Regions from separate parts of the Methylocaldum sp. RMAD-M genome, predicted to be linked through region 1. Evidence: riboswitches for the same ligand, from Rfam matches in the RefSeq annotation. Region 1 holds a riboswitch; each other region holds the start of a gene.

What was found. Region 1 has a riboswitch for cyclic di-GMP ahead of JOD69_RS00680 (hypothetical protein). Riboswitches for the same ligand answer to the same signal wherever they lie in the genome.
Positions count from the first base shown of each region.
Region 2: it holds a riboswitch for cyclic di-GMP, as region 1 does, so the genes downstream of both, JOD69_RS20345 (VPLPA-CTERM sorting domain-containing protein) here and JOD69_RS00680 (hypothetical protein) in region 1, are expected to answer to the same signal.
Region 3: it holds a riboswitch for cyclic di-GMP, as region 1 does, so the genes downstream of both, JOD69_RS19460 (reprolysin-like metallopeptidase) here and JOD69_RS00680 (hypothetical protein) in region 1, are expected to answer to the same signal.
Region 4: it holds a riboswitch for cyclic di-GMP, as region 1 does, so the genes downstream of both, pepA (flocculation-associated PEP-CTERM protein PepA) here and JOD69_RS00680 (hypothetical protein) in region 1, are expected to answer to the same signal.

Region 1 is NZ_JAFIBZ010000001.1:157,872-161,677, reverse strand. Features, by position in the region: gene JOD69_RS00690 (hypothetical protein) at 1-750, shown strand, start outside; gene JOD69_RS00685 (class I SAM-dependent methyltransferase) at 799-1,554, shown strand; cyclic di-GMP riboswitch class I at 2,261-2,339, shown strand; gene JOD69_RS00680 (hypothetical protein) at 2,422-3,258, shown strand; gene JOD69_RS00675 (VPLPA-CTERM sorting domain-containing protein) at 3,379-3,806, shown strand, end outside.
Region 2 is NZ_JAFIBZ010000029.1:54,214-58,019, forward strand. Features, by position in the region: gene JOD69_RS20345 (VPLPA-CTERM sorting domain-containing protein) at 283-1,191, opposite strand; cyclic di-GMP riboswitch class I at 1,304-1,389, opposite strand; gene JOD69_RS25150 (hypothetical protein) at 1,811-1,939, opposite strand; gene JOD69_RS20350 (VPLPA-CTERM sorting domain-containing protein) at 1,936-2,796, opposite strand; gene JOD69_RS20355 (FAD:protein FMN transferase) at 3,432-3,806, opposite strand, start outside.
Region 3 is NZ_JAFIBZ010000026.1:67,937-71,742, forward strand. Features, by position in the region: gene JOD69_RS19455 (M12 family metallo-peptidase) at 1-1,111, shown strand, start outside; cyclic di-GMP riboswitch class I at 2,338-2,425, shown strand; gene JOD69_RS19460 (reprolysin-like metallopeptidase) at 2,512-3,806, shown strand, end outside.
Region 4 is NZ_JAFIBZ010000033.1:41,918-45,723, forward strand. Features, by position in the region: gene pepA (flocculation-associated PEP-CTERM protein PepA) at 540-1,406, opposite strand; cyclic di-GMP riboswitch class I at 1,505-1,585, opposite strand; gene JOD69_RS21200 (hypothetical protein) at 2,293-2,901, opposite strand; gene JOD69_RS21205 (ExeM/NucH family extracellular endonuclease) at 2,962-3,806, opposite strand, start outside.

The DNA.
Region 1 (3,806 bases):
TATTATCCGCACAACGTTCATTTCCTGATGGTTTCGGCGCAGATGGCGGGCGACGGCAAAACCGCTCTCGCGGCGGCGGAGAAACTCGCCGGCGTGCTGTCCGACGAGACGGTCCGTGCGGTGCCGTGGGTACAACCGGTCAAGGCCGCGCCATACTTCGCCCACGCCCAGTTCAGTCCGCCCGAAACGGTCCTGAAAATGGCCGATCCGGGCTCGGAGTTCCCGTACGTACAAGCCATGTGGCGCTATACCCGTGGCGTTGCGGCGGCGGCCAAGGGAGCGCCGCAGGACGCACGGCTCGAACTCGACGCCTTGACCGGGATCGCCAAAACGGCGGATTTTTCCGGATTGACGGAAGCCGGCGTCCCGGCGGCGGACATCGTTCGGATTGCCCAGGACGTGCTTTCGGCGCGCATCGCCCAGGCCGAAGGCGATCTCGGAAACGCCGTCGCCGCCTTCGAGAGGGCGGCGGCGCTTCAGGAAAAGCTGACCTACATGGAACCGCCCTACTGGTACTACCCGGTACGCCGTTCGGTAGGCGCGCTGCGGTTTCTCCAGGGCGATCTGGCGGGGGCGGAGCGGGAGCTCGATATTTCGCTCCGAGAAGCGCCGAATGACGCCTGGGCGCTCTGGGCACTGACCGAGGTGTATCGAAAGCAGGGCAAGGACAGCGCCGCAGCGGATGCGGAACGGCGATTGACCAAAACCCGTGCCGATAACGGCGAACCCATCGGGATGGACCGGCTTTGACCGCCCCATGGGCTGGCGGAATTCCAGTCGAAAAAATGCTTCGAAACGATGATGCCGTTCTATGAGGAAGATCTCGCCTATGTTCATCACGTCGGCTTCCCCGATCTGGTGGATGCCGCCGGCGATGAGTTGCTGGCGCTGTTCCGCGCCACGGGTCTCGATTCCGGCCTGATAATCGATCTGGGTTGCGGAAGCGGAACCTGGGCGAGGAAACTGCTGGAGCACGGATATTCGGTTTTGGGCGTCGATGTTTCCGCGCCGATGATCGAACTGGCCCGGCGTACAGCGCCCGAAGCACAGTTTCAAACCGCATCGCTGTACGATGTGGACTTCCGCCCTTGCGCCGCGGTCACGGCCCTGGGCGAAGCCCTGAACTATTGTGCCGACGGAGCGCCGTCGGAAGCGCGCCTTGACCGCTTGTTCCGGAACATCGCTTCCTGTCTGCCGAAAGGCGGCGTTTTCGCATTCGACATCCTTGTCCGCTCGGACGGCGAACCCATGCACTATCGCTCCTGGCGCAAAGGGCCGGATTGGGCGGTGTTGGTGGAAGTATCCGAACAGCCGCAAGAAAACCTGTTGATTCGGGACATTACCGTGTTCAGGAAAGGCGGCCACGGCTACCGCCGTTCCGAGGAGCGGCACCGGATCGGCGTTTTGGACGGCGCCCAAATCGAACGTCTTCTCGCCGGCGCCGGTTTCGAGGTGACCGTCTCACCCCATTACGGCCGCCATCCTCTGGCTCAACGACGCTTGGCATACATCGCCTACAAGAGATCGGATGAAGGACTGCGTCCTGAAGGATAGGCACGAGAACCGAAGAAACCAAGGTATCTTCAAGCACGCAGCGACCGTTTGTGCGGCCGGCAAATGATGCTGATTTGGCGGCCCAGACGAAGTCCAATAATCCATGGTCCGCTGAACGTAGTCCATAGATTACAAATATCGGGAAATATTCCCGCAAAAGCATGAATCTCGCAGTTTGTCCCGAATATCCCTGGTGTATTTGTCGATTGCCATCGAATAATTACGTTGTATGCCTTAAGCCTTGCGGGATTTCACAGGACAGACGATTAATGTCAAATAAGACAACAGATTATGATGATGTCATGCGCATTGAATTGTGGCATTTAACCTGCTCCCCACATAATGCGGTTTGTCGCGCATTGATATCCGCCATGGGCGCCCGGATACCTACGCATTAACGATACATTTGTTAATGCACTGATACTCGCTGCCTCTTTCCCGTGACATGCCTGTAAATTGGCATGTGTTCCCAGGTAAATTACGCTTTGCTTCCACCGTTCCCCGGTATTTTCAAATTACAGCTTGTTAGTCTCGGAATACCCCTGCTCACTGGCACGGTATCTGCTTTAGCAGCTTGACTTGCCCGATAAGAACGCCAGTTTTCGAGCCTTATTGTCATTGTCATTTCGGCGGTTCTTATCAGCGACGACTGGCGGTTGGGCGCATGCCTGTCCGTTGGCCCAGGATGATATCGGTCTCAGGGACGAGACGCCTTCGCCACCTCCGCCGCGAGGCGGACTCGGAAAGCCGCGGGTCTTGGTATTCAAGACGGCCGGGCCGCCTCTCCTGTGAGAGTTATTCAAGGGCTATGGATTTCTCGAGCCTGCCGCACAACCTCTCGATGTTTCAAATCACAGGAAAAAATCCATGCAAAAATTTGGGGTCAAGAAAATGCAGATCCGACAGACCATTCTCGCAGCGGCTGCCCTGATCATGGCCAATTCGGCCGATGCCGGTGTGTTGCACGGGGGAACTTTTAGCGTTACCTATGACAACCCGAACAACCTGTTGGAAGGACTAACCATCGGTCCTGGCGGGTTAACCGAATATTATGTCGCGAACTTCTTTCCCAAGGCGGTGGCCGATACTTACTCGACCATTGCGGATATCATAACGGTGCCCACCAACACCTACCCCGCGCCGTCAACGCTCGAATACGTCGTCAATCCCGCCGATCTGACCGGCACCGGAATTCCAACGGGCGCCGGCGGCCGCGCCAACAAGCCCACCACGTCGACCTGGGACGCCAGTCAGGATGCTTTGGTCGACTCGTCCGCCTTTATCGCCAACGGCCAGATCGGGTTGAACGGTGTCGTGATGACCCGTGGCAGTTTCACGGGTACATTGACGTCCGGAGATTACACCTTCGAATACAACGCGAATCGAAATGACGGCGTCAACAGCGGCTGGACCTTGTGGAACAACACGAGCTTCAGAACGTCCACTTACGATGCCCGCAACATCAGCGTTACCACCAATGGCGATGAATTGCTCATGACCGGGGAACTCTGGTGGTCACCCAATATGACCGCTTTCCTGTTCGGCGGCGACGGCTCGAACTCCGCCGGTAAAGCCGCTACCTTCACTCTGGTTTCGCCTGCCGTGGTTCCGGTGCCGGCAGCGGTCTGGCTGTTCGGCAGCGGCTTGTTAAGCCTGCTGGCCGGCGCCCGCCGAAAGTCGGTCCAGGCGGCTTTATCCGCTTGATCGCCGAATAGAGGCCGTCGACCCGGGCTGCCGAGCCGCCCGGGGAGCCGTCTATCGCGTTTATCCGGCCAATCGGCCGGATAAACGCTCCCACCTTCGACCTGTTACGGACTTATCCTCATGACTACACGCCACCGACTCTCGCGATTCGGCAAAACTCTTGCACCCTGTTTGACATTTCTAGCCGCATGGTTGGCATTCCTTCCGGCAACGGCGACCGCCGCCACCGTTTCCGGCGGCGCATTGATCATGAACCTGGACCGGGATGCGCTGGCCGCCGCTGTCTCCTTGGACGCGACCGATGCGCCTTCCATATATCTGGAGGAATTTTTCGATGCACAAGCCGCGGCGGTGCGCAACAACGCGCAAATTTTGGAAGATCATATTGTGCCGGGCGTCGGCGAAATCCCGGCCACGGGTCTCGAATTCGCCGTCAACGGCGCTACCGTCGACGTCCCGGTCGGCCGGAGAACCAAGCCGACCACGTTGACGTTCGATCCGGGCGATTTCGCGGGCAGCGTCACCGGCGCGATCGGTCTTGGCGGCGT
Region 2 (3,806 bases), on a different contig from region 1:
TAACGGCGGTCCATCCCGACAAAGATCCCTCGGGCGATCCCTGCCAGCCGATTCCTTGCGAATCCGTGTGTATCGCGTCTTTTTATGAGCCCCCTAAGCGGCGGACCCGGCCTTTGCTGAAACAATAAATATGCCACTAAATAATCATTGCTAATCAAACAGATAAATCGCATGCAAACGCCACCGACGTGGCAAATCACGCAGTCTCATGGGTGATTCCACACAAAAGTTCCCCGCTTAGAGCGCGGAAAGGAAGGCGTGTACATACGTCGAGGTCTTGTTTCAGGCGGGAACGGCCATGACGTTCTTGCGGCGCTGTCCCAGCGTGACCAAACTCGCGAGGGCGCTGCCGAACAGCCAAACCGCCGCGGGGACCGGAACCGGTGCGGTGCTGATATTCAAGCTGTACTCCGCGATGTTCTGACTCCAGTTCCCCACGCCGGCGCCGCCCAGGTAGATGGAATAAACCTGACCGGCCAGGGCCAGAAAGGTCAAACCGTCTACACCGTCGACGGTGCCATCGTGAGTCAAGTAGCTCAGTCCTACGGTGCCGAACGGGTTATCGGCTTCGTAAGGTTTCGCGGGTGTGCATCCGGGGCAGTTCCAGGAGCCGTGATGAGAGTAACTGCCAGTACCGGAGTCCATGCCGGTGAAGACGGTGATGCCAAAGTTCTGAATGTCGTAGCCGGTTCCCGTAACCACCACGGGATTCAGTGTTACCCACATAGTTTCTTCGGCCTTGATCAAGCCAATATCGGTCTGATGTCTCCAGCCGGTCGGCCCGTTGGCTGTCGGAACTCCGCTGCCATTGACGCCTGCGTCCTGCCAGGCCCCGGCGCCGGTATCGATTTCCGCGGCGAAGCCGTAACGCGTTACTGCATCTGCTTTCGAGATTTCGAGCGTGTTGCCCGCCGAGTGAAGCTCGGCCGCCCAGTTCAGATGAGACGTACCGGCATAGCCGAAAGGCAGCGTGGTGGCACTGGCGGTTCCGACCCAACCCGGCGATACCGTCGGATAGGTCGGATTGCCTATACCCCCATAGTTCCAGCCGTCGGTGGCGGACAGCTCAGTGGTGGTGAAGGTGTTGTACATCGTATGCGCCTGGGCGCCGGAAACGGCGCCTACGGACAAGACGGTACCGGCGAGGGCCATGGCCACCGCTTTGGTCAGTTTGTTTTTGTTGTTGGACATAGGAAATTACCTCGTGCTGTTCTATGGAGTTGGTCTTTGTTTTCACATAGGCAGCGATGTCCGCAGCGCTCCCGTCAAAAGCGGAAGGCGCTCCGATCTCCCCATCACCGAGGGAGGCGGCCCGGCCGTCTTGGGATCAAACTCACAAGACCCGTGGCTTTCCGAACCCGCCTCGCGGCGGGAGTGGCAGGTGCAAAAGGGACTCCGCCCTGCTACGGTCTACGCTCCCCTTCCCCGGCAATGGTTTTCGGGTTTTCCGTAGCACAAAGCGCGTTCGAACCGGAATTCGGTCGAACCGGCCGATACCCCAAGAGCAATAAGCGCGCCTGAGGTAAACCGTTGATATAGCATTTTCCGAATCGGTGTAAGGGATTCGGATATGTAGGTCGGCAATCCCTTGCCGACGTATCGGCTCGGCGAAGGGCTTTGTCGGCAAGGGATTGCCGACCTACGTTCTTCCCTCCTGGAACGAATCCGTACACCGGGATGGAAAACGCTCTATAACGCTATTTCCATGACGGAAACGACGGAAGCTGCTGGATATCCCGCATTTTTATTACGGGTATTCCAGCATGTGGCGACCCAAATCATCCGGAGGGTCAGTCAGCCAGCTCTTTCACTACACCGTTTCAAAGCGGCGATCGGCTGAGGCCGAGGCGATGAAACGGCCGGATATCGCCGACACCGGCGCATGCCACATGGTGCGCCCAGCCTCGAAGGCAAGCTCGACCGCCTTGTCCCGCATCATGCGGCGACGGCCTTGTGTCTGTGCCGCCCGACGAATCCCATCCCGGCCAAAGCACTGCCGAACAGCCAAATGGCGGCCGGTATCGGAACCGGAGAAGACGTGATGTTCAAGACGTAAAGATCCTTGTTTTGATTCCAATTGGCTCCGCCGCTACCGCCCAGATAAATGGAATAAATCTGACCGGCCTCCGCCAGGAAGGTCAGACCGTTGACCCCGTCGACGGTTGAATCGTGGGTCAAATAAGTTACGCCGGTGGTGCCGAACGGATCGCTCGCGGTGAAATCTAAGCCTTGAATCGGGCTATTCCATGCCTGATGGTTCTCATAGCCGGTACCGGTGTCCATACCGGTAAATACCGTAATCCCGAAGTTGGCAATTTCCGAATTGACGGCGGAGAGATTCAGCGTGACATAAGCATCGCTGTGCGACATCAACAACCCGATATCGGTGGTGTGCGACCAGCCCTGAGGGGTTGCTCCCGCGTCGAGCCAGGCGCCTCTAGCTGTATCGATATCCGCTGCAACGCCATATCTCGCTTGCGCATCTGCCCTGGAAATTTCCAGCGAATCACCCGCGTTATGGAGTTCGGCCGCCCAGTTCAACGCCGAAGAACCGGTGTAACCGAACGGCAGCGTCGTCGGGCTAGCGGTTCCGACCCAACCCGGCGATACCGTCGGATAGGTCGGATTGTTTATACCGCCATAGACCCAGCCGTCGGTTCCCCCATCGGTAGCGGGCGTTCCGGCGTTGTAGGTGTTGTACATCGTGTGTGCCGATGCCTCGGCAACAACCCCTAAAGAAAGGGCCGAGCCGGCAACCGCCATTGCGATCGCCCTGGCCAATCTGGTTTGTTTCATATGAATCCCTGCAAGTTGGAAGTTGAGATACCACGCCGTTAACCCGCATTGCTCATACCCCTTCGCTTCAGCCGTTCGCGCCGCAAAACGGTGTAATTCCAAATCCCTTCCAATCCGGAATTGATTTTCGAAGGGTGGCCGTAACCTACCCTACGCAACGTTCATTCGCATGCCGAATGGAGTAAGAAGTGCAAGCTAAGCGCAACCGATACTTAACAAGTGTCGTGCCAGTGTCCAAATCGAGGCACTACGGTGCTTCCAAGGCTTTACAAATAGGCCGGAATCCGGGAAATGAGGTATATGCCCCAGCATTCAGCGGCATATCGCGCATGAGGAGGAAGTCGGGCGAGGGGGGAGCCGATTGCAATGATGCGGCCTCGTTACGTCGGGAATCCTTTCCCGACGTAACGGGTTGACAGCCAAGCGAAGTCGGCAAAGGATTGCCGACCCACGAATAATTCCATTCGGCATGCGAATGAACATTCATCGTAGGATGGGTAGAGCGAAGCGAAACCCATCGATGGTGGGATAGCCCCTCGGCTCAGCGTAACCCACCGACCCTTCGACTTGGCTCAGGACAGGTCCGAGGCCGCTCGGTGGGTTACGGCCTTGCGGCCTCACCCACCCTACGAAAATCAATTCCGGATTGAACGCGATTTGGAATAAGCTGCCGATTCCGCCAGAGAGCCGCCCACGTTGCCCTCGACGTCGATCCAGAGATGCGGCAAGCCCATGGCGTCCAGCCAGGCCGGACCGTTTTCCTCCTTGAGCATGGCGATGGTCGAAGCGCTGCCGGCGACCACGCAGAAGTCCCCCACCACGCTGACGGCGGCGAGATGGCGTACCGGCCAGCCGCTTTTGGGATTCAGCACATGACCGTATCGGATACCGTCCACGACGATGCAGCGTTCGTAGTCCCCGCTGCTCGCGACCGCGCCTTCGCGCAACGCCAGGGTCTTGATCATCGAGCCTTTTTGGCGCGGGTGAGAAATTCCGACTCGCCACGGACT
Region 3 (3,806 bases), on a different contig from region 1:
TGAGCCGCCGATAGCCGCAGCCACGATCACCGATACGATCGTGGACCTGATGGTCGTCTATACGCCGAAGGCACGCGCCAATGCCGGCGGCACCTCGGGCATTCAAGCCAAGATCGTGAAAGCCGTCGAGGCCGCCAATCAAGCCTATATCAACAGCAAAGTTCATATGAAGCTCAACCTGGTGCGCATGGCTGAGGTCAACTACACGGAAAGCGGCGATATGGCCCGCACGCTTAATGATCTTCGCGGCACAACGGACGGCAAGATGGACGTCGTACATTCCTGGCGCAATCAATACGGTGCTGATCAAGTGACCCTGGTTTCCGCCGACGCAAATTACTGCGGTATCGCCTATCAAATGACGCGGCTGAGTAGCTCCTTTGCACCTTATGCGTTCGCTGTCGTGCATGACGACTCAAGAGCGTACTGTCTCGCCGCGCAAACTCTGGCGCACGAACTGGGCCATAACCAGGGCAACGCGCATGACCGCGCCAACTCCAGCTATGCCGGCATTTATTCCTACTCTTATGGGCATCGTCTGTGCCAAAGCGGCGGTTTCCGGACGGTTATGTCTTACCCCTGCACCGGGGCAACGCGCATTTCGAATTTCGCCAATCCTAGCGTTTACTACAACGGCAAACCCACAGGAATCGATCCGAACATAAATCCCTCAAAGGCCGCGGCGACCGCCTGGTCGATGGAGAAAGCCCGAGCCACGGTTGCCGCGTGGCGTGCCAGTAAAGTGGCCGCTTCCGCTCCGGCGACTCCAAGCAGGCTGGCAGCTTTCTCTCAATCCGACGATGGAATCAATCTTCGCTGGATGGATAACTCGGATAACGAGGAGGGATTCAAAGTGGAGCGCTCCCGCGATGGAGTCAACTGGGAAGAGGTAGCGTTACTCGGCTCCGACATCACCAGTTTCTCAGACACAGGACTCAACCCGAACAGCGAGTACTCGTATCGCGTATCGGCCTATAACGGCATAGCCGAGTCCAGCCCCAGTGAAGTCGTGACAACGGCAACAGCGTCGGTTGTCAATGGCGTTACGGGAAGGACCGACAACGACGCCGATAATGAGCGTCGGCGATATCGCTTTGGTCGCCGCATTTGATCGAATGTCGAATATCGTAGCGTTACGCTTTATCTGATCTTGATCGAGTAGCACCGGCTGGAATCTGCCACTGAGGCAAAAATTCGTTATCTAAGTACATTCAGGGAAGTCTTGCGGCATAGGCAACCTGCAGGACAACCCCGCCAATCTGTCGAGATTCCGCAAATATTTGCGGAATGTACTTAGGGCATTTTCATACCTACTGTACGGGCACTCGCGAGTAGGTCGGGAATCCCTTCCAATCGCAAACGGTCGCTTTGGTCGCGACCCTTCCAATCGCAAACGGCGTCTTCGGGAAGGGCGTGGCCGGCGCTCCCGGCCAGGCCGTTTGCGATTGGAAGGGTCATCCCAGCGCTCCTGGGATGACCGTTTGCGATTGGAGCGCCGAAGCCCCCCTTCCCGACACCATGTCCCGGTCGAGCGTCTTCGTCGGAAGGGTCGCGACCAAAGCGACCGTTTGCGATTGGGAAGGGATTGCCGACCTACGAATGCTTGAATCCATCCACCCGAGCCGAAGGCGCCAACGACTTCGGCCAAGCCTGTTTTGCCGTACGAGCGAGATAAAAACGCTCTAAGCCCGAACTATCATACGTATCCATCAAAGGGTGCCCGTATGACAGTTCGGGTGAATCGAGTCAGGACTGCAAACCGCTCCGCTCTTAGCCATTCCAAGACGATCTTCCTAGTGTCGCCAGCCGGAATAATCGGACAAATCGCCGCTGGATAACGCGTTTTTCTCGTTTTTTCCTGGAAATGGCCAGTGACACATGCCGCATGGCTGTTGCCAAATGGAGACATGTTTTGCCCGGCCACTCCATGGAACCGGTCATTTTCTGACTCAAGTCCTGCTCTGCATACAAGAGATTCAAGGATTCGCCAGACCGATCACCAACGAACATCGGATTGGCATACGGCGTGCTAAACCGCCATGGCACCGGATAACGTTTGACGTGTCAGCCACTCCGGTGTCGTAGCAACGCTACAAACTCAAAAGAAGCTGCGATTCGCTTAACCTGTGCCAAGGGGGGTACGGGCAGCAATGCATCGTTTATCCGAAGGTGAGGAGCCACCCGGCGAACGATTACGGCCACTGATAAAAAACAACAATCAATGCCTACATGAAACAATCTACAACACTTTTTTGCCGACTCAATCACACAAATTCCCTAGATTTAGACCAATCTTATTTCTACAGAAAAATCGAGCCGCTGACCTAATGCCGCTTGATCTGAAAAAGGCAAAACCATCGAAAGGTGGTGGCGCAAAGTTACCGGTCTACGGGAGCCAGGCTCCTATGACAGCGGGATTGCCAGCTCAAGCCAAAGGTTGCTTTGGTTTGTCTCATCCCCGCGGGTTCCCAGAGACCATCGCCGTCAACTCGACTCTTAGGGGACCACAACGTGAGCAACAAGACTCAGCATTCTAAGTTCACCGCTGCGCGCCGCAAAAATATCCTCGGACTGGCTGGCGTATTTGCAGCCTTAACGTCTATTGTGGGTGTCGTCCATGCGGCGCCGCCGCAGCGCTTATTCAGCGACACGAATCTGACCCTGCCCACGCAGGCCAAGGCGCAGATCAAAGCCATCAAGGGCCGCAGCCGGGGCGTAGCCATCGACTTCAACGCGGTGAAGGCCGATACGCTCACCCTCGAACTGCTCAACGACACCACGGTTACCGCCATCCGCGATCGTATCGAAGACATCGACGGCCGTTTGTCCTGGGTCGGTCATATCGAAGGGCAAGAAGGCAGCAGCGAGGTGATCCTCGCCGTTCGGGGGCAGGCGATGTTCGGAACCGTCGTGATGGACGACGGCAGAATGTTCGAGATCGCCTACGCCGGCAATAAAACGCATGCCGTCCGCCAGATCGATCCCAACAAGACCGCTCCGCATTCGGAACCCCTCGCGCCGGATATTAATGCCGCCGGTGAATTGGCCGGTACAACGACATCCTCGACTAGCCCGTCCACCGCAGCCGCCAGCACCGGCCAAGTCATCGATCTGCTGGTGGTCTACACGCCTCAGGCCCGCGTGAATGCTGGCGGCGTCTCGGGCATAGAAGCCAAGATTATTAACGCCGTTACCAAGGCCAATCAGGCCTACCTGAACAGTCAGGTGGACATGCAGTTGAACTTGGTAAAAATGGCCGAAGTCAGCTATACCGAGACGGGCAACATGTCGACCAGCTTGTCGGATGTCACCGGCACCAGCGATGGCAAAATGGATGAGGTACACTCCTTACGCAACCAGTACGGCGCCGATCAGGTGGCGCTTATAACCGCTGAAAGCAACTACTGCGGCATCGCCTACGTGATGAATAGCCTGGGTTCCTGGTTCGCTCCGTATGCGTTCGCCGTCGTGCATGACGATTCCAAATACAACTGCCTCGGCAACGATACCCTGGCGCATGAATTGGGCCACAATCAGGGCAACATGCACGACCCGGACAATTCCGCCTACGCCGGCGTGTACCCCTACTCTTATGGTTACCGGATCTGCGGCGTGTTCCACGATGTCATGTCCTACAGTTGCAGTTCGCCACGAATCTCGCACTTTTCTAATCCTAACGTTTATTACAATGGCCAGCCGACCGGGGTGGCGAACTACCAGGACACCGCCCGTTCCATGAATGGCACCAGCGCCACCGTCGCCAGTTTCCGGTCCTCGACCACGACCACCACGACGCCCACGGTTCC
Region 4 (3,806 bases), on a different contig from region 1:
AAAGGAGGGTGGGCGGAATCGAAAAGCCCTTAAAATTCAACTGCTGACATTGAATTTTTGAGGAGATTCCGCCGTGATCCATGGTACCGGACAACGTGAACTGTTCGCGCACGTGGCGCGCCGCCGGATCGGCTCATCCCGGACTTCGACGCCGCCGATGATCTCGCGGCTCCCTGGCGCCAAGCAGCACAAACCCACTTTGCCGCCACCGAGGACAAACAACGGGTGTCGGCTAGCTCTTGTTGGAAGCCCTGCGCCGGAGGGGGCTCGCCGGCGCCGAACTGGCTCGCGCGCAGTGTTCGAGCCCGAGGGTGAAGTTCCTCAAGAGTTGTCGCGGACTTTTAGCGACGCTGCGTCATGAGGATGATAATTGCAGCACTGGCCTCGGCCGTTCCGGCTGGCGGTCGGCTCGAGGAACCGGACCGGGATAAGCGCCGGCCCGGTTGTGACGTTCGGCCGCGCCGTCTGCTTCCGCAGTCAGCGAAGCAGATTTGCACCGAATCCTCGCCCATTCACCAAATGGGCTTGCCATGCGAGGCTCACGCAGCCAATTTGCTGGAACGGCGAGAGATGACGCTCATGCCGGCCAAGGCACTAGCGAGCAGCCAGAAGGCCGCTGGAACCGGTACCGCCGTCAGCGTGAGCGATCCATCCGCCTGGTAGAGAATGCTCGTCGATGTAACCGGTATGCCGCCGACGGAAGAGATGGCGGGAGGTGCGGTGGGGTTTCTGACGAACAGGGAGAACAACGACTGGCCGCCGCCGATGGTATCGGGATCGTATACCGCCGAATCATAGAAACTGGTGTTTCCGACGAAGGTAAATTCGCTCGAGGTTACGCCAAGACCGGAAGGAAACTGGGTGCTTACCGTGACGACCCCGGTTCCGCCCGTCACCGATCCCTTAAGAATATTGGTGCCGTCCGTGATGCCCGTGTCACCGGTTACGTCGCGATTGACGGCGCTGTCGAAAAACAGGTCCAGCGAGCCACTCAACACCTGGAAGTTGATGGTCCACAGCCCGTTGCCCAGATTCTGCGCGTTCGTGACTTGTGTTTGGAAAGCCGACTGGGTGGTCAACTCGTAAGAGACGTTCAGTTTGGGGTTGCTCACCGTGGAGGTGCCCAACTGATGGTTGGTGACGTAAGACTGGTACACGCCTGAATAGATGTCTCCCACCGTAATTTGGGAGGGATTGGCGATCGTGTCCGGTACGAGCAATGCCAGACCGCCGTCGCCCGCCGCGAAGTCGTAAGTATCGAAGGGACCGACCGCTTCGCCGGCCGAACCGCCCACGACGGTGTAGTCCGCGGTACCCACCCAGTTCGGCAAGGTTGCCGCACCGGCAGTACTTGAGAATCCGACGCCCGTCAAAGCGAGCGCCGAAATGATCTTACTTGGTTTCATCCGAATTACCTTTTCACTGTGTTGACGTTGAACTCACAGTGATGTCCGTGATTCTGCCCACAGGTGGTGAGCGGTGCCACGGTCCTCCCCATCACTCGGGAGGCGGCCCGGCGATCTCGACAAACGCGAGACCCGTGGCTTTCCGGCCCCGCCTCACGGCGGGTGTGGCTCTTCGGCAAACACGTTCAGCTGGTCCTACAGCTTGACGTGACCGGTAACCGACCTAAGCCTCCTTGCTCATTTTTTCGAAATACCCGGTCAAATTAAGCCGAGACTGTTACACGTCAGTTAATGATTGGTTAAATCTATGTAATCAATTTATGACAAATGACTCGTCGGAGACCGATTAGGTGGATTCTGTCCAGTCTCCCTCTCCATGAGCCAGTGAGCCAGGCTCAAAAAAGTGGACACCATCAATCGCGTAAATCCGGTGATTGGTGGTGGAACGAGATGGCGAAATTACCGAGACAGCCGTTCAAGGCCGAGCTTCGTGCGCAGGTGATGAGATGAGCCAGCGAGGGGAAACCATTCGTGCTGGAAGCGGCGCGGCGGCAGCGGATGGCGATAGACCGAAGGCACTCTGCCGATACGCCAGGTCGAATCGGCGGATCAGGTCCCGCTTGGTCCCCGGCCTTGGTTCGGAGCCTGATCACGTTTCCGCCAGCCGTACCGGCCCACGTCCACACGAAGAGCCGAGCGAATTGGGACGGGTTAGCTTTGGCAACGGCTGGGATCAAAGCCTATCTTCGTAGACTTAGAGCGTTTTCATCTCGCTCGTACGGCAAAACAGGCTTGGCGGACGTCGTTGGCGCCTTCGGCTCGGGTGAATGGATTCAAGCATTCGTAGGTCGGCAATCCTTTGCCGACAAACCCGTCGGCCCAACGGCTATCTTCGTAGACTGAGTGCGCCGATCGTACAACTTTTTCGGCATGCACTCCGCACCACCAGCCCCGAGATCCCGCTGGCGAACAGCCAAAAGGCGGCCGGTACGGGAACCGCGCTGGACTGAATGCTCAAGGACAGACCGGCATTGGCGGCGAGCGGCCCCGAGAGGCTGAAGAACAATCCTTGATTGGGTTCGGACGGATTGCCCAACACGCCCAAATCAATATTTCCGGCGTACAACGCCTGGAAATTGAGCGTCGCCAGAGTCAGTGTCTGATTAGCCGGAAGATTGGGGATGCCGGGGAAGGCCGATCCCGCCAAATCCAGTCCGAGCAGGCCGCTGTCATCGCTGAAGGACGGCGAATACGTGACGCCGGTGAACTGAGCGGCGGTACCGTTCAGCACCGTGTCGAATCCGAACGCCAGCAATTCATCGGAAGCGTCCAACCCATCGAAGGGCTGAGTCAACGTTAAATCGATACTGAAGCTGTCGCCAACCAGCACGGGGGCATTCCCGACCAAATTGAGCGACACCACGGCCGAGTGGGAAGGGGCCACGGGCAATAGCCCCAGAATGGCAATTGCGAGGCGGGCTTTAAAAATCAACATCGTTTATCTCCAGTTAGGGGGAAAAGGCCGCCTCGTTGCAAGGAGGCGGCCGATCGCTGTTTAAAGGCCTGCCTTGACACGATAGGCAGCGTAGTGGCCATACCAGCGCTGGTAGTCGGCATAGGTCACGCAGCCGACGCCGTCGTAGTTAGCCTCCGCCAAGTAGCCGGATTGGCCCGAACACTTGCCCAAGGCGGAGCGGAAGCGGTTCTGGTCCGCTACGTCGACGTCGCCGTCCTTGTCGAGATCGCCCGGCACCAGCACTTCCACCACGACCGGATCGTGGTCCGACGAACGATACGGATCGGCACTGTAGAAGCTGGTGACCTGATCCGGCGTCTTGAAGTCGGTGTTGTAGTCGAGCGCGATCGGCTCGTCCGCGTTGATGTGCCATTCCGCGACGCCCTTGACCTGATAAGTGAGCGTCAAACTGGACAGGGCATGATCCAGATAGCCTGCTTCGCCGTCGAATACGTAGGAATATGCGTCCTCGCCAAGGAAAGCCGCGACCTGATTGGTAAAGCCGTTCTGTTCCAGGGTCCGGATGGGATCTTCCTTGGCGTAGGCATTCAGATCGCCGATGACCAGGACATCGGTGTTGCCGCTCCCGGTGGGATCCGCCGCCAGCCAGTCGGCCAGGGCCTGGGCAGCCCTGGTCCGGGTCAGGTTGCAGTTTCCCTGCTCGTCGCCCACGTCCGGGTCTCCCACGTCGGTGCAAGCCGAGCCTTTGGACTTCAAGTGATTCACGACCACCGTCAGCTTCTTGTTGGACAGCTTGTCCAGGAAGGTCTGGGCCAGCGCGGGCCGATTCTTGGTGTCGATGAAATCGGGATCGACCGAGGAGTCCAGAATCGCGAACGACCCGACCGGGCTCACTTTCGCCGGCTTGTAGATCAGCGCCACGC